One region of the Methylocystis sp. sgz306128 genome, then DNA from elsewhere that is predicted to be linked to it. Evidence: predicted binding sites of a transcription regulator. Region 1 holds the regulator's gene; the other holds the start of a gene.
The links. Region 1 encodes LexA, which represses DNA repair genes until DNA is damaged. Its sites were predicted from a motif close to TGTTCNNNNTGTGTTCNG; they were not measured.
Positions count from the first base shown of each region.

Region 2: AC0N03_RS01875 (PA0069 family radical SAM protein) is a predicted target of LexA. The motif match lies at 922-939, and genes of this name have one in related genera.

Region 1 is NZ_JBVYWO010000011.1:67,018-78,479, forward strand. Features, by position in the region: gene AC0N03_RS14475 (ComEC/Rec2 family competence protein) at 1-1,968, shown strand, start outside; gene lexA (transcriptional repressor LexA) at 2,020-2,727, opposite strand; gene AC0N03_RS14485 (ROK family transcriptional regulator) at 2,850-4,127, opposite strand; gene AC0N03_RS14490 (substrate-binding domain-containing protein) at 4,389-5,402, shown strand; gene AC0N03_RS14495 (ABC transporter permease) at 5,495-6,577, shown strand; gene AC0N03_RS14500 (ATP-binding cassette domain-containing protein) at 6,574-7,356, shown strand; gene ilvD (dihydroxy-acid dehydratase) at 7,537-9,396, shown strand; gene guaB (IMP dehydrogenase) at 9,488-10,987, opposite strand; gene AC0N03_RS14515 (cold-shock protein) at 11,195-11,462, opposite strand, start outside.
Region 2 is NZ_JBVYWO010000001.1:394,030-405,491, forward strand. Features, by position in the region: gene AC0N03_RS01875 (PA0069 family radical SAM protein) at 1-909, opposite strand, end outside; gene AC0N03_RS01880 (hypothetical protein) at 1,039-1,509, shown strand; gene AC0N03_RS01885 (hypothetical protein) at 1,777-2,859, shown strand; gene AC0N03_RS01890 (hypothetical protein) at 3,178-4,254, shown strand; gene AC0N03_RS01895 (uracil-DNA glycosylase) at 4,264-5,121, opposite strand; gene AC0N03_RS01900 (electron transfer flavoprotein-ubiquinone oxidoreductase) at 5,228-6,907, shown strand; gene AC0N03_RS01905 (tetratricopeptide repeat protein) at 7,112-8,800, shown strand; gene AC0N03_RS01910 (4-(cytidine 5'-diphospho)-2-C-methyl-D-erythritol kinase) at 8,809-9,660, shown strand; gene AC0N03_RS01915 (polyprenyl synthetase family protein) at 9,668-10,684, opposite strand; gene AC0N03_RS01920 (putative signal transducing protein) at 10,775-10,996, shown strand; gene AC0N03_RS01925 (tRNA1(Val) (adenine(37)-N6)-methyltransferase) at 10,993-11,462, shown strand, end outside.

The sequences.
Region 1 (11,462 bases):
ATCCGGATCATGGATGTCGAAGGCATGGTCGAAACATTCGACAGGCGCGCGGATGGAGCGCGCTTTGTCTTGCGGGTGGGCCTTGCCGTGGGCAGCGATGGGAAAGTGATGGATTATTCGGGGCATCCGCTGCGCATTCGCTTGTCCACGCGCGGCCCGGCAGATTTTGCTGCGGGTGATCATGTGCGTGTGCGTGCGCGGATCCTGCCGCCTTCGCAACCGAGCATACCCGGCGGCTATAGTTTTGCACGCGATGCTTATTTTTCCGGCCTCGGCGCTGTTGGTTCTGCCCTGGGACCTGTAACCCGTATCGCTGAACGCGGCCAGCTTGGTTGGCGCGATTGGTTTTGGACCGGAATCGATCACATCCGTGACCGGCTGGCGGAACGCGTAAGCGCCAGCATCGGCGGGCAGGAGGGCGCGATTGCGGCCGCTATGGTGACGGGCAAGCGAATGCTGCTCAACGCCGATTCGCTTGAGCTTATCCGGCAGGCGGGCATATTCCACATCATCACCATTTCCGGCATTCAGATGACGCTTGTCGCGGGCATAATATTCTGGCTTTCCCGCCGCCTGCTGGCGCAATCCGAATATATGGCGTTGCATCTTCCCATCAAAAAGCTGGCGGCAATCATCGCAATCATCGCCTCTGCGTTCTATGATCTCGGTACCGGCTCACGCGTTGGCACGGAGCGCGCGCTGCTGATGACGATCATCATGCTTTGCGCCATTTTGTGTAACAGGTCGGCGCTGACGATGCGAAATCTCGCGCTTGCCGTGCTGGTTGTGATTGCTTTAGAGCCCGAAGTGCTGACAGGAGCGAGCTTCCAGCTTTCTTTTGCCGCAGTGGCGGCTCTTGTTGCGGTGCATGAGCAGCGTCAAACCCGGACGGCTTCGCTGATCGATAATGTTCAGAACGGTCTTGTCACGCAAGGCAATCCGCGCGCAGTTGGTTTTATTGGAGTGTTCCAGCGCAGTTTCAGGAAAGTGTTGTATCTTCTTCTGGCCACGGTCTGCGCGACATCGGCAACGGCCTCGTTCATGGCTGCGGATTTTCACGAACTGAGCCCCTATGTTGCGATCGGTAATCCGCTGACCATGGCGATCATCGAATTTTTTGCGGTGCCAGCCGCGCTGATCGGCACTTTGCTTTATCCTCTGGGTCTGGACGGGCTGGTCTGGACCTATCTCGGCCTTGGCATCAGGCTCGTTCTGGCTATGGCGCGTGTCATTGCGTCCTTGCCCGGCGCTTCCCTTCATGTTCACGCCTTCGCCGGATGGGCGCTGCCTTTTCTGACACTGGCGATCCTGAACATGGTGATATGGCGAACCTGGGCTCTTCGGCTGCTCGCATTGCCATGCGCTATCGCTGGCCTGTGCGGCGCGGTTATGGGTGCGCCGTTTGACATCATTGTGCCGCCCTCCGGCGATTTTATTGCTGTGCGGCAGGCCGACGGACGGCTTACGATTGCCGGGCGGCATGTCAGCGAATTTGCCGCGAACCAGTGGCTCACGGCGGATGCCGACGGACGCGCGGCCTCCGACGCGATGAGTTCGAGCCAGTCCTGCGATGAGCTTGGCTGTGTCATGCCGATGGGGAATGACAAGTTTGTTTCAATTGTTTACCGGGCTGAGGCGTTCGCGGAAGACTGCCAGCGTGCCGCCCTGATCGTATCGCCGCTTGTTGCGCCACCCGATTGCGCCGCCAGCCAGATATTTGACCGCAACCGCCTGGCCATGTCCGGAGCAGCTACCCTCTCGCTGCCGGGGTTGCAGCTTGTTGCTTCTGAGCGGGGGATAACAACGGACAGGCCCTGGCTGCCGAAAATACGCGCATCAACGAAGCCGCATGTTCCAGCGCCTGCAGTCGAAGCCAATGACCAGACCAGCGAAGCCGTAAAGCCGGAAGATGCTTTGTCTTTGGCTGATCCGGCTTCTGACGATTCAGCCATTGAGCTCTCGCCATAGCCAACGGCCCGGTGATGCCGTCGGCATGCCAGTTCAGTGCGAACACGCGCCTCAGTACCGCCGCATCAGACTGATCAGCTTGCCCTGAATATTCACGCGGTCCTGCGAGAAGATCCGTGTTTCATAAGCCGGATTGGCGGCTTCCAGCGCGATCGAGGCACCGCGTTTGCGCAACCGCTTCAGAGTGGCTTCTTCGTCATCGATCAGCGCGACGATGATGTCGCCCGTATCGGCGCTGTCCTGCCGCCGGATCAACACCGTGTCGCCGTCAAGAATGCCCGCATCGATCATCGAATCGCCGCGAACCTCCAGCGCGAAGAATTCGCCCTTGCCCAATATTTCCGGCGGCACTGAAATGGTCGCCATGCGCGACTGAATCGCCGATATCGGCGTACCTGCCGCGATACGGCCCATGACGGGAACGGCAATCGTCTGCTGTACATCATCCGGCTGGCTCTGGACCGGAGTCTGGCGAACCTTGCCAAGATTACCCTCGATAACGCTCGGAGAGAATTTCTGCCCGCGCGCCGAAGCAGGCATGGACGACTCTGGCAGACGCAGGATTTCCAGCGCCCGGGCGCGGTTGGGCAACCTTCGGATGAATCCGCGCTCTTCCAGAGCCATGATCAGCCTGTGGATGCCTGATTTGGAGCGCAGATCCAGCGCTTCCTTCATTTCCTCGAAGGAAGGCGGTACACCCGTTTCCTTCAGCCGTTCATGAATAAATCGCAAAAGATCGCTTTGTTTTTTTGTGAGCATTTAACCGACCCGCTTAACATTGTCTGGTACAGAACCAAATCAAACCGTGAACATATCATAAAGGTTCATTTTGTGTTCTGCAAGTGCGGGTAGAAAAGCATCGAAATATTAATGCAAATATTTCAGGATTCGCTCAGCTTGAACAGAACAGAACGATCGCGCGTGAAATTCTCCAGAAACGGCAGAGAAGCGCCGCCGATTGCACGGGCCTGAACACCGACAGTCCCTTCCACGACCAAAAATGGCGCCGTACCCTGCAAGTCGAAACTTTTGATGTTCTCATTGGTCAGGGCAAGGATGCGCTGGCGCACCCATGCAGGCACAGCCCCATCGATGACAGCGGCGTCGAAATCTATGATCGCGACGGCGGAGACGATGGCATGGGCGAGAGCCCGGGATGTGTCCTTCATCCAATCTTCCAGCACGTCGCCAAAGCTTTCCCAGTTTTCCGGCGTCATCCACACGGGGGAGGGATCAATGCCCGCCTCGCGCAATCGGTTTTCGAGAACATAGGTCGAGGCGTGACGGATGATCTGCTGGTTTTCCCAGCCGCTTTCGGTTTTAACGGCGATCGGCATCGGTCCTATGGCGCCCGCATAGCCGGTTCGTCCCTGATAGAGATTGCCGTCGAGCACGATGCCGCCGCCGATGAACGAACCGATGAAAAAATAAACGTAGGAATGGTAGGTCCAGCCGCGTCCGAACGTGAGTTCCGCGGCGCAGGCGGCCGTGGCATCATTGCAATGGCTTACGGGCCACTTGCAGAATGCGGCGACTTCTTTTGCAATGTCGAAATTGCGCCAACGGTCGAGAATATCGCGCGGGGCGGCAACCTCCGTCTCCCAGTTCCATAATTCGAACGGCGCCGCGATCCCAAGCCCCGCTATGCGCTCGATCTGCGCGGCTGTCATGGTCTCGTCGAGTTCGGCGAGATTCGCGCGCACGAATTCCAGCACATCGGAGGGCAGGGGGAATTTGTAGGTCAGCCTTTTGCGCAGCAGGACATCGCCGACGAAATTGATCACGACGAAATCGGAAGTGCGGCGGCCTACCTTGAGGCCGAGCGAGAACGCGCCTTCGGGCTTGAGACGGAACGGCACAGTCGGCTGGCCGACGCGGCCGCGCTGCGGCGCTTCACGCAACAAAAGGCCGTTGCTCTCCAGATTATTGACTATGCCGGAAACGGTTTGCGCCGAAAGGCCGGTCATATGCGTTATGTCGATTTTTGAGAGTGAACCGTTGCGGCGGATCAGGGTCAGGATAAGACGTTCGTTATACAGGCGCACGCCGGTTTGATTGGTGCCGCGGCTGCCTTCCGCGGTCAGAACGTCTTTGCTCGGCGTAGCCGAGGCCTGTTTTGTCCTGCCGTTTGCTGAACTGAGGTATTTGTCGCTTGCCATTATGACGGACCCTTATTGCGGGCTTCTCCCGGTTACACAATCGGTCGATATGATCAAGCTGTCAATTATTAAATCCGATTGATTTATTAATTGACAGACGTAAAAACTTGGTGTTTCCTGCCATTGCAATCGGTGCTGATTGGGTGTTGACTTCTCGATGCGCCCAAGCCTGAGGCATTAGGAGCGTCGGATGATGGTTGAACCGGCCATTTCTGATAAAAACTTACTGGGAGAGAACTCGTGTCTAAAAAATTCAACATTTTGTCCGCCACAGCTGCGGCTGTCTTGTCCCTCGCCGTTTTCGGCGCTGGCTCGGCTTCGGCAGCCGATACCCTCGTCGGTCTCATCACCAAGAACAACACCAATCCTTTCTTCGTGAAGATGAAGCAGGGCGCTGAAGCCAAGGCCAAGGAAATGGGTCTCCATCTCCAGTCCTACGCTGGCGTGAAGGACGGTGATGCCGGCCCGCAGATCAAGGCTATCGAAGACCTCATCGCCGCTGGCGCCAAGGGCATTCTGATCACCGCAAGCAATGACTCGGTCATCCCGGCCCTGAAGAAGGCCCGTGCTGCCGGCATTCTGGTCATTGCTCTCGACACGCCCATCGGCGACAAGGACGCCTCGGACGCGACTTTCGCAACCGACAATTTCAAGGCTGGCACGCTTATCGGTTCCTGGGCCAAGGCAACGCTGGGCGACAAGGCCGCATCCGCCAAGATCGGCATGCTCGACATCAACAAGGACAATATTTCCGTTGACGTGCAGCGCGACACTGGCTTCCTCACCGGTTTTGGCATCGAAGTGCCGAACCTCAAGGTTCTCGGCTCCGAGAAGGACCCCCGCGTCATTGGCCACCAGTCTTCGGAAGCCAATCCGGAAGGCGGTCTGAAGGCGGCTGAAAACCTGTTCGCCAAGGAACCCGGCATGAACCTGATCTACACGATCAACGAGCCGGCTGCCGAAGGCGCCTATCAGGCCATCAAGAAGATGGGCAAGGAAAAGGACGGCATCACCATCGTGTCGGTTGACGGTGGCTGCCCTGGCGTCAAGGACGTCAAGGATGGCATCATCGGCGCGACCTCCATGCAGTTCCCGCTGCTGATGGCGTCGAAGGGTGTCGAGGCTATTGCCGAATTCGCCAAGACCGGCAAGAAGCCCGAGCCGACCCCCGGCCTGAGCTTCTTCAACACCGGCGTCGAACTGATTACCGATCATCCGGTTGCAGGCATTCCGTCCAAGACCTCGGCTGAAGGTCTTAAGCTCTGCTGGGGCTAATAACCTGGCGCGATTGAGCGATCTTTTGGGCGGCCCTCGGGTCGCCCTTTCTTCAACATGTTGCGACGCGTAGATCGGGAGGGCATGTGTCCATGAATGACTCGTCTTCGACCCAGGCCAAAATGGCCGAGCACGAAAAGGTGCTCAAGGATGCCGACGCCAAGGTAGCGTCGTTCGAGCAGGGCCCGAGCGGATTGGTGGCTTTTTTCCGCGGCTTCCTACACACCAATCCGACACTTATTCCGGCCATCGTGCTCGTGCTGAGTGTTCTTGCTTTCGGGCTGATTGCCGGCGACCGGTTTTTCCGGCTGGCCACTCTGTCTCTTATCCTTCAGCAGGTTACTGTTGTGGGAATGATTGCGCTTGCGCAGACCATCATCATCCTGACGGCCGGCATCGACCTTTCGGTTGGGGCTATCACCGTCGTCTGTTCGATCATCATGGGTCGCCTTGCGGTTGATTCAGGTGTTCCTCCGCTCGTTGCCATTGCCATTGCCATGGGCGCTGGCGGCGTGATGGGGCTCGTGAATGCCTTGCTGGTCACTTATGTCGAATTGCCGCCCTTCATCGTGACGCTGGGAACGTTCAACATCTTTGACGCGCTCAAGCTCTGGTATTCCGGCTCGGAGTCCATTCGCGCCGCCGATGTCGAAAGCCAGGCGCCGACGCTGATCTGGTTTGGCAAGACATTCGGTATCTTTGGCGCAACGGTTACTTATGGCGGTATCGCGCTGATCCTGCTGGCGGCTTTCCTCTGGTATGTGCTGAACTGGACGTCATGGGGTCGCCATGTTCATGCCATCGGCGACGACATTGATTCAGCAAATCTTGCCGGTATCCAGACCAAGAAATTGCTGATCTCGGTTTATGTGGTGGCTGGCCTGATTTGCGGCTTCGCCGCATGGGTGCTCATCGGCCGTGTTGGCGGCGTCAATCCGCAGGAAATCGCGACAGCCAATCTCGACTCCATCACCGCTGTGGTGATCGGCGGCACATCGCTCTTCGGCGGGCGCGGCTCCATTGTGGGTTCAGTACTCGGCGCCCTCATCGTGGGCGTGTTCAGCACCGGTCTTTCTATCGCCGGGCAGGACGAATTGTGGAAGTCCTTCACGGTTGGCGTGCTGATTATTGTTGCTGTGGCTTTGGATCAATGGTTGCGGAGGGCTACGAAATGAGTGAGCGCAAACCTGTTCTTATGGCGCGTGGCCTTTCCAAGCGCTACGGCCATGTGGTGGCACTGAACAACTCGGATTTTGATTTGTATCCGGGCGAGGTGCTGGCCGTGATCGGCGATAACGGCGCTGGCAAAACCAGCCTGATCAAAGCTCTGACCGGCGCTGTTATTCCGGATGCAGGCGAAATTCGCCTCGATGACAAGGTGATTCATTTCCGCTCGCCGCAGGATGCGCGCGAGGCCGGTATTGAAACGGTGTATCAGAACCTCGCCCTGTCGCCGGCCTTGTCCATCGCCGACAATATGTTTCTGGGGCGTGAGCGCCGCGCTCCGGGCCTGCTCGGCACGCTGTTCCGAAAACTCGATCGCAAGGGCATGGAGCGGATGGCCCGCGACAAACTTTCCGAACTGGGTCTCCTGACCATTCAGGATATTTCCCAGCCGGTGGAAACGCTCTCTGGCGGTCAGCGTCAGGGCGTCGCCGTGGCCCGCGCCGCGGCCTTCGGCAGCCGCGTCGTCATTATGGATGAACCGACAGCCGCATTGGGCGTGAAAGAGTCACGCCGCGTGCTCGATCTTATCAATGATGTGAAATCGCGCGGATTGCCGATCGTGCTCATCAGCCACAATATGCCGCATGTCTTCGAGGTTGCTGACCGCGTTCATATTCACCGTCTGGGCCGCCGTCTGACCGTCATCAATCCCAAACAGCATTCGATGTCGGATGCCGTGGCCATGATGACGGGCGCTATGGCGCCGCCTGCCGAACATGAATTGTGATCCTGCAGACTGTCAAACAAGGTTTGAAGGCCCGTGCCACAAGCGCGGGCCTTTTTTGTTGCGCCAAGCCCGGCAAATCTATTTGAAACATCGCACGCCTGCCTTATCGTTATAGACAGTTGATTTTTCAGGCTAGGGGTATTAGCCCTTTAGGCCGTCTGTTTTTTAAAGAGAGCTTTCATGCCCGCTTATCGTTCCAGAACATCAACCCATGGTCGCAATATGGCCGGAGCACGCGGATTGTGGCGCGCTACGGGCATGAAGGACGGAGATTTTGGCAAGCCGATCATCGCCATTGCCAATTCATTCACGCAGTTTGTGCCGGGCCATGTGCATCTCAAGGATCTGGGCCAGCTGGTGGCGCGCGAGATCGAGGCAGCTGGCGGCGTCGCCAAGGAATTCAACACCATAGCGGTCGACGACGGTATTGCCATGGGGCATGACGGCATGCTTTACAGCCTGCCGTCGCGCGAGGTTATCGCCGACAGTGTCGAATATATGGTCAATGCCCATTGCGCCGATGCTTTGGTCTGCATATCCAACTGCGACAAGATCACGCCCGGAATGCTGATGGCATCCCTTCGTCTCAACATCCCGACGATATTTGTGTCGGGTGGACCGATGGAAGCCGGCAAGGTCAATCTTCGGGGCAAGGTTATGGCGATCGATCTCGTGGATGCGATGGTTGCTGCCGCCGATCCAAGCTATTCGGATGAAGAGACATTGGTGATGGAGCGTTCGGCTTGTCCGACCTGCGGCTCGTGCTCCGGCATGTTCACCGCCAATTCCATGAATTGCCTGACTGAGGCTCTCGGACTTTCCTTGCCCGGCAATGGCTCGGTTCTGGCAACACACGCTGACCGGAAGGAACTGTTTCTGGAGGCGGCACGCCGGATTGTCGATCTGACCCGCCGCTATTACGAGCAGAATGATGAAAGCGCTCTGCCGCGGTCCATTGCCTCGTTTGAGGCGTTCCAGAATGCCATGACGCTCGATATCGCGATGGGCGGATCAACAAATACCGTGCTGCACCTGCTGGCCGCTGCCTACGAGGGTGAAGTGAATTTCACCATGAGCGACATTGACGCGCTGTCCCGCAAGGTGCCGGTCGTGTGCAAGGTCGCGCCTTCGGTGCCGGATGTGCATATGGAAGATGTGCATCGGGCCGGCGGTGTCATGTCCATCCTTGGGGCGCTGAACAGGGGCGGGTTGATTCACAATCATTTGCCGACAGTGCATAGCTCAACCCTGGGCGAGGCTCTAGCCAAGTGGGATATCGCCTCGACCAACGACCCTGATGTGCAGCGCTTTTATCGCGCAGCGCCCGGCGGCGTGCCGACGCAGGTTGCTTTCAGCCAGAACCGCCGTTTTGAAGAACTCGACCTCGACCGTAAGTCGGGTGTTATCCGGTCGGTCGAGAATGCCTTTTCCAAGGATGGCGGGCTTGCAGTTCTGAGCGGCAATCTGGCGCTCGACGGCTGCATCGTCAAGACGGCAGGCGTGGATGCATCCATCCTGAAATTCACCGGCCCGGCCCGGGTTTTTGAGAGTCAGGATGCCGCTGTGGAAGCAATTCTCGGCAACAAGATCAACAAAGGCGATGTTGTCGTTATTCGCTATGAAGGTCCGCGCGGTGGTCCCGGAATGCAGGAAATGCTGTATCCCACCAGCTACCTCAAATCGAAAGGGCTCGGCAAGGCCTGCGCTCTGGTTACGGACGGGCGCTTTTCGGGCGGTACGTCCGGCCTGTCGATCGGCCATGTTTCACCCGAAGCCGCTGAGGGCGGACTTATCGCGCTGGTGGAAGAGGGTGATACGATCGAGATCGATATACCTGAGCGCAAGATTAATCTTGCCGTGCCGGAGGCTGAGCTTGCTCTGCGGCGCCAGCATATGCTGGAGCGTGGCGCAAAGGCCTGGCATCCGTCCGCGCCCCGCAAGCGCAAGGTTTCAACTGCGCTCAAAGCCTATGCGATGCTGGCCACCAGCGCTGCGCGCGGTGCCGTACGCGATCTGAAAACCGCGCATCAGAACGATTGAACGGCGGATTTGCCCGCTCGCAGAAGTAATGAGTGTTTCGAATAAAAAGCCCGCCAACTGGCGGGCTTTTTTAGTTATTTTGCAGAGCGGATCACGTCCGGGTGGGGTAATTCGGGCTTTCCCGCGTGATGGTCACATCATGGACATGGCTCTCGTGCAGACCCGCCGAGGAGATGCGGACAAACTGGGCCTTTTTCTGCAAATCCTCGATGGTCTTGGCGCCGACATAGCCCATGGCCGCGCGCAGGCCGCCGGCAAGCTGATGCAGCACGCTTGACACCGGTCCGCGATAGGGCACCTGACCCTCGATGCCTTCCGGCACAAGCTTGAGGCTGTCTTTGATGTCCTGTTGAAAATAACGATCAGCCGAGCCGCGGGCCATGGCCCCGACAGATCCCATGCCGCGATAGGATTTATAGGAACGTCCCTGATAGAGGAAGACTTCGCCCGGACTTTCATCCGTACCTGCCAGCAATGAACCGATCATGGCGCAATCAGCGCCCGCTGCGATGGCCTTGGCCAGATCGCCGGAGAATTTGATGCCCCCGTCACCGATAACCGGGATATTTTGTTTATGGGCTTCTTCGGCCGCGTCCAGAATAGCCGAGAATTGCGGCACGCCGACACCCGCGACAATGCGCGTCGTGCAGATGGAGCCCGGACCAATACCGATTTTGACAGCATCCGCGCCAGCGTCAATCAAGGCCTTGGCGCCTTCCGATGTCGCGATATTGCCGGCAATGACGCTGACGGAATTAGTCAGGCGCTTGATGCGCGCGACCTGATCCAGCACCATCTGGCTATGGCCGTGGGCTGTATCGACAACGATGCAATCCACACCGGCGTCGATCAGCATTTCGGCTCTGGTAAAGCCTTTGTCACCGACGGTTGAGGCCGCAGCCACGCGCAGCCGGCCTGACTCGTCCTTGCAGGCGTTGGGGTTGAGCGTAGCTTTTTCAATGTCCTTGACGGTGATAAGGCCGACACAGTGATAGGCTTCGTCGACAACCAGCAGCTTTTCGATACGGTGCTGGTGCAGAAGGCGTCGCGCCTCTTCCTTGGAAACGCCGCCCTCGCGCACGGTGATGAGCTGCTTGGTCATCAATTCCGAAACCGGCTGGTTGGGATTGTCGGCAAAGCGCACATCGCGGTTGGTGAGAATGCCCACCAGCCGCCCGGGCTTGCCTGTATATGCCCGCTCAACAACCGGAATGCCGGAAATACCGTGATATTTCATCAGTTGCAGCGCTTCGGACAGCGGTTGCTCCGGATAAATGACGATTGGGTTGACCACCATGCCGCTCTCATAGCGCTTGACCTTGCGCACTTCCTCGGCCTGTTGCTCGGGTTCGAGATTGCGATGAATGACGCCGATGCCGCCGGCCTGTGCCATGGCGATGGCGAGCCGCGCTTCCGTCACCGTGTCCATGGCCGAGGAGATGATCGGCAAATTCAGAAAGATGTCGCGCGTCAGACGGGTGCGGATATTCACCTCCGAGGGCATGACTTCCGAATGACCGGGCTTGAGCAAAACATCGTCGAAAGCCAGCGCTTCAACGAAGCGGGAAGGGGGCGGGGATGAATCTAACATTGCCTACTCCTGATGAGGCGGGTTCCCGCCTGTGAGATGACGACCCTTTAAACAGCCGCGCGTTTGCAAATATCGGCTGGGGTGGATGTCGAATGAGTTGGCGTCGGGTCATAGCACGAGAACGTCACAAGTCAAAAGACTAATGACGCGATGCAGCAGGTAAATTGTCATTGTCGGCCGGACGCTCTGGCGGCGGCTAAGCGCCGGTCAATGCGACTGGGGCAGGCGGCTGCCTTCAAGCGGCCGCACCTCGGAAGCCATGAGCCCGTTCTTGCCATCGCCGAAGCGAACCAGCACGCAATCGCCGGGCTTGAGTTCGGCAATGCCATATTTGCGCAATGTTTCCATATGCACAAATATGTCCTCGGTGCCTTCGCCGCGTGTCAGAAAGCCAAATCCCTTGGTGCGGTTAAACCATTTCACCACGGCAATTTCAAACCCGCTCGTGGGCACCACCTGCACATGGGTGCGCGGG
Region 2 (11,462 bases), on a different contig from region 1:
GATGAGCGCCATGACATGGCGCAATTTATCGGGATAATGTTCGAGCAGCCATTGCCGGAACAGATCCCGCACCTCGCCGGGCAGCCGCAGCAGGACATATCCCGCGTCAATGGCACCGAAAGCCTTCGCCCGCGTCAGTATGGTTTCTATTTCGCTGTCGTTGATGCCGGGGATGATCGGCGCGACAAGAACAGAAACAGGTATGCCTGCCGCAGCGAGGCGTTCAACCGTTTCAAGGCGTCTGGCCGGCGTCGGCGCGCGCGGCTCCAGCTTGCGGGCCAGTGCGGCGTCCAGCGTCGTTACCGAAATGGCGACCCGGACGAGATTTTGCTCGGCCATCGGCTTGAGCAGGTCTATGTCACGCTGGATCAGAGCCGATTTGGTGACAATTCCTACGGGATGCCGGGTTCTCGCCAGAACTTCCAGAATGCTACGCATGATGCGGCGCTGGCGTTCCAGCGGCTGATATGCGTCCGTATTCGTGCCGATGGCGATGAGTTTGGGCTGATATCCGGGGCGGGAAAATTCTCGCTCCAGCACCTCAGCCGCTCCCTCCTTGGCGAAGAGCTTTGTTTCGAAATCGAGGCCGGGCGACAAGCCCATATAGGCGTGGCTGGGCCGGGCAAAACAATAGACACAGCCGTGTTCGCAGCCGCGGTAGGGGTTAACTGAACGCTCAAAGCCAAGATCGGGGGACTCGTTGCGCGTGATCATGCTGCGCGGACGCTCGCTCATCACTTCCGTTTTGAATATGGGCAGCGTCTCCAGGCTCGCCCAGCCATCGTCGGCCGCCTCCCGCCGGATGGATTCAAACCTGCCATCCGGGTTGGAGACCGCGCCCCTGCCGCGCCGACGTTCGGCCTGAATGATGTCTGCAGTGTTGAATTGCGTGGCAAAGGCGATGGACATGATCTTCTGAACCTGAACAAAATAGGAACAAAGAACAAATAGAAAACAAAATTTCCTCCGTCAATAGGTTTTTTGGATGGTGATCTTGCGGCTTTCCGGCTTCCCATTTAGTCAGGATGCGGAGGCCGCATGTTTTCAGTGCTGATTTGGGCAAACTCGGACGAATCTACCGGACAGATTGCACGCTCGCTTGCCAGTCTGGTGCCGTTCGCCGTCGAGGGGCAGGTTCGTGACGTCGCCATTATTACGGCGCGCATCGGGGACGAACTGGAGCGGCTCGCCGACGAGGCTGGGTGCTCGCTTTTTCGTCCGCATCAGTCGGGCGAGGCAGCGGCGGTCATGAAATCGGAGTTATTGCTGGTCGTGACGGCGGGATATGCCGCCAGCGAGCAGCTTTTTGCTGAGCTGCACCGCGCTGTAAGCGCGCAAGGCATGGATCGGCCTGTCCTGATCCAGCGCCGCAGCGGATGGCTGCGGGATCGTCTGAAGCCCGATATTGTCGGCTTTGCCGCGCTTCGTTCTGCGCTTGCGGCCATGCGGCAGCCGGACCCGGCCACAATCAGGCGCGGAATCGGCAGAGACAGAATTATCTGTATCTGAAGTGAAGGGCCGATTGCGCAATTACTTGTGCGAGGCGAAACGATCGACCGTATATGCTCCGATTTTTCAAATCAAAGTCCAAATTTTGTCAAAATTATTCATGTCAGAGATCGATCTGATTTTAACTTGTATTTATATTTCAAATTGAAAATATATAATTTCGTTAAACATGAATAATAAGCTTAACATTCGGTTTATATTGTAAATTATTTAAAAATATAAAATATGGATCTGGAAAATGTTGGAAAATATTGAAAGGAATTCGTTATGCCTGAATATAAAAAGTCCAAAAAAGAGCGCCCAGATATTGATAAACACGATCCGAAACCCCTGGATCCTGTCGTTGTAGTTTTACCTATTACAGGAACAGGGCAAGATTACACTTTTTCATCTGGCATTTCCAATGTTGTCCTCACGGATGGTTGGCTTAATAGGGTCACGCAACTGAACAAGGGCCGGACGCTCTTTCTCGAGACTTCCGGTAAGACTTGCGGCGAATTTGGCGGATCTTACGTTAGATCTGTTTCTGGAACGGACGGCACTATCGTTTTTGGCAATTATGGCACATTCGCTGCGCTCGCCAACAACTCCAGCGAATATATTATAAATTTTCGGGTCACAGACACGCTGGTGGTCGGAGATTCGGCGAAGGCGATTATTTCGACGCCCGTGTCGGGCTTATCTGGGGGATTGGGCGGTGTTGTTAACCTAATTGGCTCGAAACAATCCGTGGAACTGAAGGATAACGGCGTACTCGGCCTTGTAACGGGATTGAATTCCGGGGCTGTGCTCAAACTCGATGCCAAAAGTTATGTTCAGAGTCCGTATCAGGATGTCTGCTATAACGCATATCAGAAGGGCGGCGTCAGCGGTACCGGCGGCACAATCCAGATGACAGTCGGCAATTATGCTTTCATCGATAGTGGAAGCGATCTGTCGATTGACGGCATGGAAAAGACCAGCACGGTTGATCTCGAAGCAGCAACCGTTAGCAAGGCCGTAACTTCAGTTCATCTGAAGCATGCATCCGGCGGCACGCTGCGGTTGCAGGACAATGTCTTCGTTCAGGATAACGATGATATTGCTTCGCTCAGTTCCGGAGCCGACTTCACCATCAAAGTTAAAGACGGCTCGACAGTCTATATAGACGGTGCGCATTGGGCCTATGATCCGGCCGGTACGGCGGTGAAATATGGCTTGGGCGCCAACGATACGATCTACATTCATGACACCAGCCTTGGGGCGAAGTGTTTCCAGACCGTTGTTACCGATGCCTCGGGCAAGGCCACCACGAGCTATTCGAACGTTGCCACCTCAGTTTGGCCCGGGCTGACCCCTGTTGCTTATTAGGTGAGCAACTCACGCAGGATTGTCTCAAGCTTTTCCACGCCATGCGGGCCATGTCCCGCATGGCGTTATTATTTAAGCAATCATCATGGCGCGCCGGCCAGAGGATTTGTCCGATCTGCCGGAATTACGCTCATATGGCGGAGCCGCATGAAGACAGGAACAGTCGTTAAATCAAGGCAGTAACAGGCGAGAAATCACAATATAGAATTTAAATTCTACGTATAAATTCGTTTTAATCATGTTTAATAAGGTTAAAACTATGTAAAAATTGAAATTACACAAATATTATTTCATAAGACTGCTGAATGGAGGTTGGTTATGCCTGATAATGCAGTCAGTGAAGGTGCGTCTGTATCGGATCATGGGGCCGCGGCAGCGTCAGCCGCTGGTCCGGCGGGTGGCGGCGGCGGTCTCACATTGACCTCCAGCACATCCATGACGGGAGCCGGTCAGGCTGTCGGACTTACCGGCGACTCCACGATTCTGAGTCTGAAATCGGGCTGGCTGGGCCGTGTCGAAGGGCTGGATGCCGGACGCACGCTTGTTCTGAACAGCTCCGATTGCGGCTGCACCACGGGCGGTGCCTATGTTTATTCCGTGCGGGGCAAAGACGGGCTGGTCAATTTTGCCGGACCACACACATTTGCCGAGCTGGCCCCCGATGCGCGCGAGAATATCGTCAATTTTCAGACGACAGATACTTTGCAAGTCGACGACCGCGCCTCCGCTGTCATTTCGACACCCAAACCATTGCAGACAGGCGGTAAAGGTGGGGTCGTGCGCCTTGTCGGCAGCGGCCAGTCGATAAAGCTCAAAGACAACGGTGTGCTCGATATGGTCAGTCATCTCGACAGCGGCGCGGTGCTCATGCTGGGCGAGAACAGTTTTATCGGCCAATCCTACAATGCTGATTGCGGGCAGTTTCAGAATGCCGGGGTTTCTGGTTCGGGCGGATTAATTCAGTTCGGCGGCAATAATTTTGTCTATATTATCGAGGACAGTCTGGTCAGCCTGAGCGGGCTGGGCGCTCAGGATACGGTTAAAATGGCGCCCGGCCGCCAGCCGGCCTCGCCAACATCGGCTCATATCACTGGCGGAAATGCGGGCCATTTTTATCTTGAGAACAATAATTTTCTCGCCGACGACACGCCTTACACCCCGGACAAGAAATTTTCTGTTTCGGTTGCCGATAATGCAACGGTCTATCTCATGGGTTCGCACTGGGCGGTGGATGCGCCGAAACTGGCGGTCTCCTATCATTTCGGCGCCAATGACACTGTTCATATTTTTGACAGCAGTCTCGGCGCTTCGGTTTACGAAACTATCCGCACGGATGCGCATGGCGGCGTGCTGTCGAATGTGCGCTCGTCGACGCCGTGGGGTCTGGCAAGATAGGCGTACGGTTCAATCGACAAATTTCTGGCGGAACAGTTTCAGCCCGTCCCAGACTTTGCGTTTTCGCGGCGTCGAACGCATGATTTCTGTCAGCTCCGGCAACAGCAGAACGGGCGGGCGGCCCGGCAAAAGTGCAAGTTCCGTCAGGCCTTTTGCGTTTTTGTTAATGTCCAGCGCTTCGCCGGCCCAGCCAAGACAGATCAGGCCGCGCGGCTGCACAAGTTCGATCTGACGCAGGGCGAACGGCAGGCAGGTCTCGATGTGGTGCCTTGCCGGCATCATATGTCCCGGCGGAAACCATGGCACGATATGAGTGCGATAGGTTTCTTCAGGCGTTATGCCGATGGCGCGGAGCATATTGTCGAGCAATTGTCCGCGCGGGCCGGAAAAGGGCAGGGCGGTTTTGTCGTCCTCACGATCCGGCGTTTCGCCGATGATCATCAGTCTGGCCGATTCGGCGCCATGGCCAAAAACAAGGTTCTGCGCGGACTGACGCAGCGAACAGCCCTCAAATGCCGCAAGCGCCTCGCGCAATTCGTTCAGGCTTTCAGCGCGCGCGGCCAGCAAGCGGGCGCTTTCCAGTGCTTGTGCGGGGCTCGCCGGCGGCTCGGCCTCAATCGGCCGGACGCGTGGCGGGGGCTCGGCGCGCAGGGGCGCACGGGGCGGCGCCGGACGTATTTCGGCGGGTGCGCTGATCTGGACGGCCTCTTTCGCTGCAAATTCGGCAAAATGGTCGCGCGGGGTTTCGCCAATGGCCTCGTCAATGCCCATGGCTTCATACCATTCCAGCAGGTGCCGTGCCGCAAGCGCGGTCTCATAGGCGCCTGAAGGCCCGCCTTCATCAAAAGTTTGCTCGCGTTCATCCATAAAGGTTTAATACCATGTCTTGTTCTCCGAGGCGAGACAGGGCAAAGATAGGGCGTTTGCAGTGATCATTCCGTTTGCCGGTGCAGACGGGCGGGGAGAGGATGTTATGAGCTTGGATTTGGCGGATCTGCCTGAACGCGAAAGCATGGATTACGATGTGGTGATCGTGGGCGCAGGACCCGCCGGTCTGGCTGCCGCTATTCATATCAAGCAGATCAACCCGGACGCCTCGGTTGTTGTTGTCGAAAAAGGCTCCGAGGTGGGGGCGCATATCCTTTCAGGCGCTGTCATCGACCCTGTCGGGCTCGACAGGCTGCTGCCCGGCTGGCGCAGCGATGCCGATTGCCCGCTGACGACGCAGGTCAGCGAGGATCGCTTTTATTTTCTCGGCCCGGCAGGCTCAGTGCGGCTGCCCAATGTGCTGATGCCGCCGCTGATGAACAACCACGGCAATTTTGTCGGTTCGCTGGGCAAGGTCGTGCGCTATCTTGGCCAGCAGGCCGAGGCTCTCGGCGTTGAGATCTACCCCGGCTTTGCGGCGGCGGAGGTTCTCTACGGCGACAATGGCGAAGTCATCGGCATAGCCACTGGCGACATGGGCATCGGCAAGGATGGGCAGCCCAATGCGGCGTTCACGCGCGGCATGGAATTGCGGGGCAAATATACATTCATCGGCGAGGGCGCGCGCGGCTCTCTGGCCAAGCAGCTGATCGCCCGGTTCAAACTTGATGAGGGGCGCGAGCCGCAGAAATTCGGCATCGGCCTCAAGGAACTCTGGCAGATCGATCCGGCCAAGCATAAGCCCGGACTGGTGCAGCATTCCTTCGGCTGGCCTTTGGACGGATCAACCGGCGGCGGCTCGTTTCTCTATCATTTCGACGAGAATCTCGTTTCAGTCGGCTTTGTCGTGCATCTCAATTACACCAACCCGACCCTCTCGCCCTTTGACGAATTCCAGCGTTTCAAGACGCATCCGAGCATCGCTCCCCTGTTCGAGGGCGGCAAGCGCCTAGCCTATGGCGCGCGCGCCATCACCGAGGGCGGGTATCAATCCGTGCCGCGCCTGAGCTTTCCGGGCGGCGTTCTGCTTGGCTGTTCGGCAGGCTTTGTCAATGTGCCGCGCATCAAGGGCTCGCACAATGCCATTCTCTCGGGAATGCTCGCCGCAGAACACGTCTGCAAGGCTTTGGCCGAGGGCAGGGCGCATGACGAACTGACCGCCTATGAGCTTGGCTGGCGCGGGTCGGATATCGGCCGCGATCTTGTCAAGGTTCGCAATGTCAAGCCGCTCTGGTCGAAATTCGGCACCTATGCCGGCATAGCGCTGGGCGGTCTGGACATGTGGACCAATCAGCTTTTCGGATTTTCGCTCTTTGGCACGCTCCGGCACGGAAAGCCGGATTATGCCACGCTCAAGCCGCTGAGCGAAGTTCGGCCGATTGTCTATCCCAAGCCGGACGGCAAGATTTCCTTCGACAAGCTCTCCTCCGTTTTCCTGTCCTCGACCAATCACGAGGAAGACCAGCCGCCGCATCTGCGTCTGAAAGATCCCGCCATTCCGGTGGCGCAGAATCTGCCGATTTATGGCGAGCCGGCGCGGCTATATTGCCCGGCGGGCGTGTATGAGGTGGTCTATGCCGATGAGGCGGCCAAAACCGAGCCGCGTTTTGTCATCAATGCGCAAAATTGCGTCCACTGCAAAACCTGCGACATCAAGGACCCTGCCCAAAATATAAACTGGACTGTTCCGGAAGGGTCGGGCGGCCCAAATTATGCGCAGATGTGACGACACATCCGACAATTCACAAGTAAAGATGGCCGGACCGGGCGTTGAACACAATTTTATCCAAATATGTTGACAGCGTCCCCCGGCTTCGGCCTATCTCGGGCCTGATCTTCTGTCGCCATGAAAGGGCGCCCCTTGCATAAGCTCTGGTATCAACTTTCAAGAATTTCGCTCATGGCCGGGTGTCTCTGGCTGGCTGCGCCCATGCCTTCTTTCGCGCGCCAGCAGCTTATCGTCGCGACCCCCTTTGAGGTGGGCGCCACCCGTGCGGGCAATTATCTGGCGGCGCTGGTCGCCGGTTCGGAGCGCGATACTCTGGCGGCCTCGACGTTTTTTCAGGAAGCTCTCCGGCTTGATCCGGGCAACAGCGAGCTGATTGAACGGGCGTTCCTGTCCGCTTTGGCCAATGGCGACATGCCGTCAGCCTTTGAACTCGCGCGGCGCGAGATATCCAGCACGCCGCAGAGCGGTCTGGCCGCGCTCACGCTGGCGGTTCAGGCGGTTCACGATCACAAATATCAGCGCGCCCTGAATTATTTGCGGCGGCAGGGCGTCAGCGGGCAGGACATCACCGCGGTTCTTCTCTCCGCCTGGATAGAACAGGGGCTTGGCCATACGAAAAAAGCCCTTGCCGCGGTTGATCGCCTGCAGGACCCGAGCCTGCAGGTATTCCGCAATTATCATGCGGGGCTCATCGCCGATGTCGCGGGTGATACTGCGCTTGCCACGGCGCGGCTGGGCGCAGCCTATGCGCTCGACAACCGCACCTTGCGGATGGTCGACGCCTATGGGCGTTATCTCTCCCGCACGGACAGGGATGCCGCGCTCAAAGTTTATACCGATTTTGACAAGCTGTTGCCGCGCCACCCCATCGTCGTCAATGCAATGGCGGAACTGAAGGCCGGCAAGATGCTGGCGCCGCTGGTGCGCAGCGTCGAAGATGGCGCTGCCGAGGTGCTCTACGGCCTTGGCGCGTCTGGCGGGCAGCAGGGCGAGGAAATCGCCTCGATGATTTATCTGCGCCTGGCGCTTTATCTCAAGCCGGACAACGGTCTGGCGATCCTGACGCTCGGCGATCTTTATGAACGCCTGAAGCAGGATGGTCTGGCCATCGACACCTATTCGATGATTGCGGACAGCGACCCGCTGCGCGAGACCGGCGATATCCAGTCCGCGCTGGCGCTGGAAGCGCTGGGCAAGAAGGATCTTGCCGTCAAGACGCTCGAAGACATCATCGCCGCGCATCCCGACAACCTCGATGCAATCACTTCGCTGGGTAATATTTATGCCGCGCGCAAGGACTATACCAGCGCAGAAGCCGCATACAGCAAGGGCATTGCCCTGATCCCCAACCCCACGCGCGGCGACTGGCTGATCTTCTACCGGCGCGGCATGACCAACGAGCGGCTCAAACATTGGCCTGCCGCGGAGGCCGATCTTAAAAAAGCGCTCGAACTTTATCCCGAACAGCCGCAGGTGCTGAATTATCTCGGTTATTCCTGGATAGACATGGGCATTCATTTCGACGAGGGCGAGAAGATGCTGCGCCGCGCCGTGGAATTGCGCCCCAATGACGGCTATATCGTCGATAGCCTCGGCTGGGCGGAATATAAGCTCGGCCATTTTCAGGAGGCGGTGAATTATCTCGAACGGGCCGTTGCGCTGACGCCGGCCGATTCCACCATCAACGATCATCTTGGCGATGCCTACTGGCGCGTCGGACGCAAGCTTGAAGCGCAGTTCCAGTGGAATCATGCGCGGGATTTCAACCCCGATCCCGCCGATCTGCCCAGAATCCTGAAAAAGATCCAGAGCGGTCTTGAGGATGTCGCCGCACAGCCCGCGGCCGCGCCGGCAAGTCCGGCGCAGCCTGAAATCAAGCAGGGCGGCTGACGCACGTCATGCGGGCTCCCGCGAAAATCAACCTGACCCTGCATATCAAGGGCAGGCGCGCCGACGGCATGCATGAGCTGGAAAGCCTCGTGGCCTTTGCCGGTTTCGGCGACAGCCTCGGTTTGCGCGAGGAAGAGGGGCTGGACCTCGTCATCACGGGGCCGACAGGCCATCTCGTTGACGTCGAGCATAATCTCGTGCTCAGGGCCGCGCATGCGCTGGCTGATCAGGTTCCCGGCCTTCGCCTCGGCGTGTTTGATCTGCTCAAGCGGCTTCCGGTGGCGGCGGGAATTGGCGGCGGCTCCGCCGATGCCGCTGCGGCCCTTCGTCTGCTGGCCCGGCGCAACGGTCTTGATCTGACAGATCCGCGCGTCGTCGCGGCAGCGCGCAACAGCGGCTCCGACGTGCCGGTCTGTTTGCAGCCGCAGGCCAGAATGATGCGCGGCACGGGGGATGTGCTGGGCGACAGGATCAGTCTGCCGCCGCTATTTGCTGTTCTCGTGAACCCAGGCATTCCGCTGGCGACCCGAGATGTATTTGCCAGAATTGGGCTTGCGCCCGGCCAGTCGCATGGTTTTGGCCCGCATCCGGAAATTGATGTACGAACCGCCGAGACATTAGTGCGCGGCCTTGCCCGAGCGCGCAACGACATGGAAGACGCCGCCTGCGTTCTGGCTCCGTCCATAGGCCATGTGCTCAGTGTGCTGATGGCGGCGCGCGGGTGCCGACTGGCGCGCATGTCCGGCTCGGGCGCGACCTGTTTCGGCCTGTTTGAAAATTGTCATCAGGCTGCCGCCGCCGCCCGCGTCATACGCCGCGATCACCCGGAATGGTGGGTGAAATCGAGCGTTCTGCGATAAACTCGGTTCAGTACCCCCGCGCCACGCAGAAATCCACAACTTCCAGCAGCGCCTGTTTCCAGAGGTTGTCGGGGAAAAGCTGGAGCGCATCCTTGGCAATGGCGCCGTAATGCCGGGCACGCTCGATCGTGTCTTCGATCGCGCCGTGTTTTTTCATGGTGCGCTGCGCCTCTTCGAGATCTCCGTCGCGGATATCGGCGTCTTCGATAACCCGCTTCCAGAAAGCGCGCTCAGCCGTCGAGCCGCGCCGGAAGGCCAGAATCACGGGCAGTGTGATCTTGCCCTCGCGAAAATCGTCGCCGACATTCTTGCCAAGCTTGGCCGAAGAGCCGCCATAATCAAGCGCATCGTCGATGAGCTGGAAGGCTATGCCGAGATTCATGCCGTAGGAACGGCAGTTCTCAATATCTGAGCGCGGGCGTCCGGCGAGAATTGGCCCCACTTCGCTGGCGGCGGCAAAGAGCGCTGCCGTCTTGGCGCGGATAACCTGTCCATAGGCATCCTCGGACGTCTCGGTGTTTTTTGCGGCGGAAAGCTGCATCACCTCGCCCTCGGCAATGATGGCCGCGGCATTGGCGAGAACGCCGAGACAAGCGAGCGAGCCCACATCCACCATCATCTTGAAGGCCTGCCCAAGCAGGAAGTCACCTACGAGCACACTGGCCTCATTGCCCCAGAGCATCCGTGCCGATTGCTTGCCGCGGCGCATGTCGCTCTGATCGACCACATCGTCGTGCAGCAGCGTCGCGGTATGCATGAACTCCACCGAGGCGGCGAGTTTGATGTGGCCTTCGCCCGCATAGCCGCACAGACCGGCCGTTGCCAGGGTCAGCATGGGGCGCAGGCGCTTGCCCCCCGAAGAGATAAGATGATTGGCCACTTCCGGAATCATCGTGACGTCGGAGCCGGTGAGATTGATGATGGTTGCGTTCACGCGTTCCATATCGGCGCGAACCAGATTCACCAGTGCCGCAATATCGGCCCCTTGCTTCGATTTATCCTGAGCTAGCTTGATAACAGTCACGCGCTTTAAACCTTTGAGAGCAATATGCTCATCATTTGCACCATTGACCATTCGCTGGCAATAAGTCCAGATGTCTCATGGAGCTTTAAGTTGAAAGAATTGTTGCGCACGAACGATCTGGTGTTGATTTCCGCCATTGAGGCGGTGCTGAATGGCGAGGATATTGCCGTCATGGTTGCGGACCAGTTCACCAGCGCCATGGAGGGCTCCCTCGGCTTTCTGCCGCGCCGTCTTCTGGTGCTCGATGAGGACCATGCCCGCGCCGTGCGCCTGCTTCGTCAAGCTGGGCTGGGGGCGGAACTGCCGATATGACGCCCGCCCATGATGAAGCCGAGTTGCTCGGCGGCCGGCTGCGGCTGCTGCAGCCGCGCAAGGGCCACCGTATCGGCACGGACGCTATGCTGCTTGCCGCTTGCCTGCCAGTTGATGCGGAAGGCGACATTCTCGATATGGGCGCCGGGGTCGGAACCATCGGTCTGGCGCTGGCCGTTTTTGCGCCGCGGGCGCGCGTAGGGCTGATCGAGCGTGATGAAACGCTCATGCCGCTGATACAGGAGAATATCCGGCGCAATCAGCTTGACGCGCGTGTGAAGCTTTATGCTGCGGATGCACTGAGCGCCAAGGCCCGCCGAAGCGCCGGTCTTCCCGACGAAAGCGCGCAGATGCTGTTCACCAATCCGCCCTTCTACGAGGCCGAACACATACGTCCCTCACCCTCGCCGCTCAAGCAGCAGGCCTATGTGATGGATGCCCCGCTCGACGAATGGATGCGGGCGAC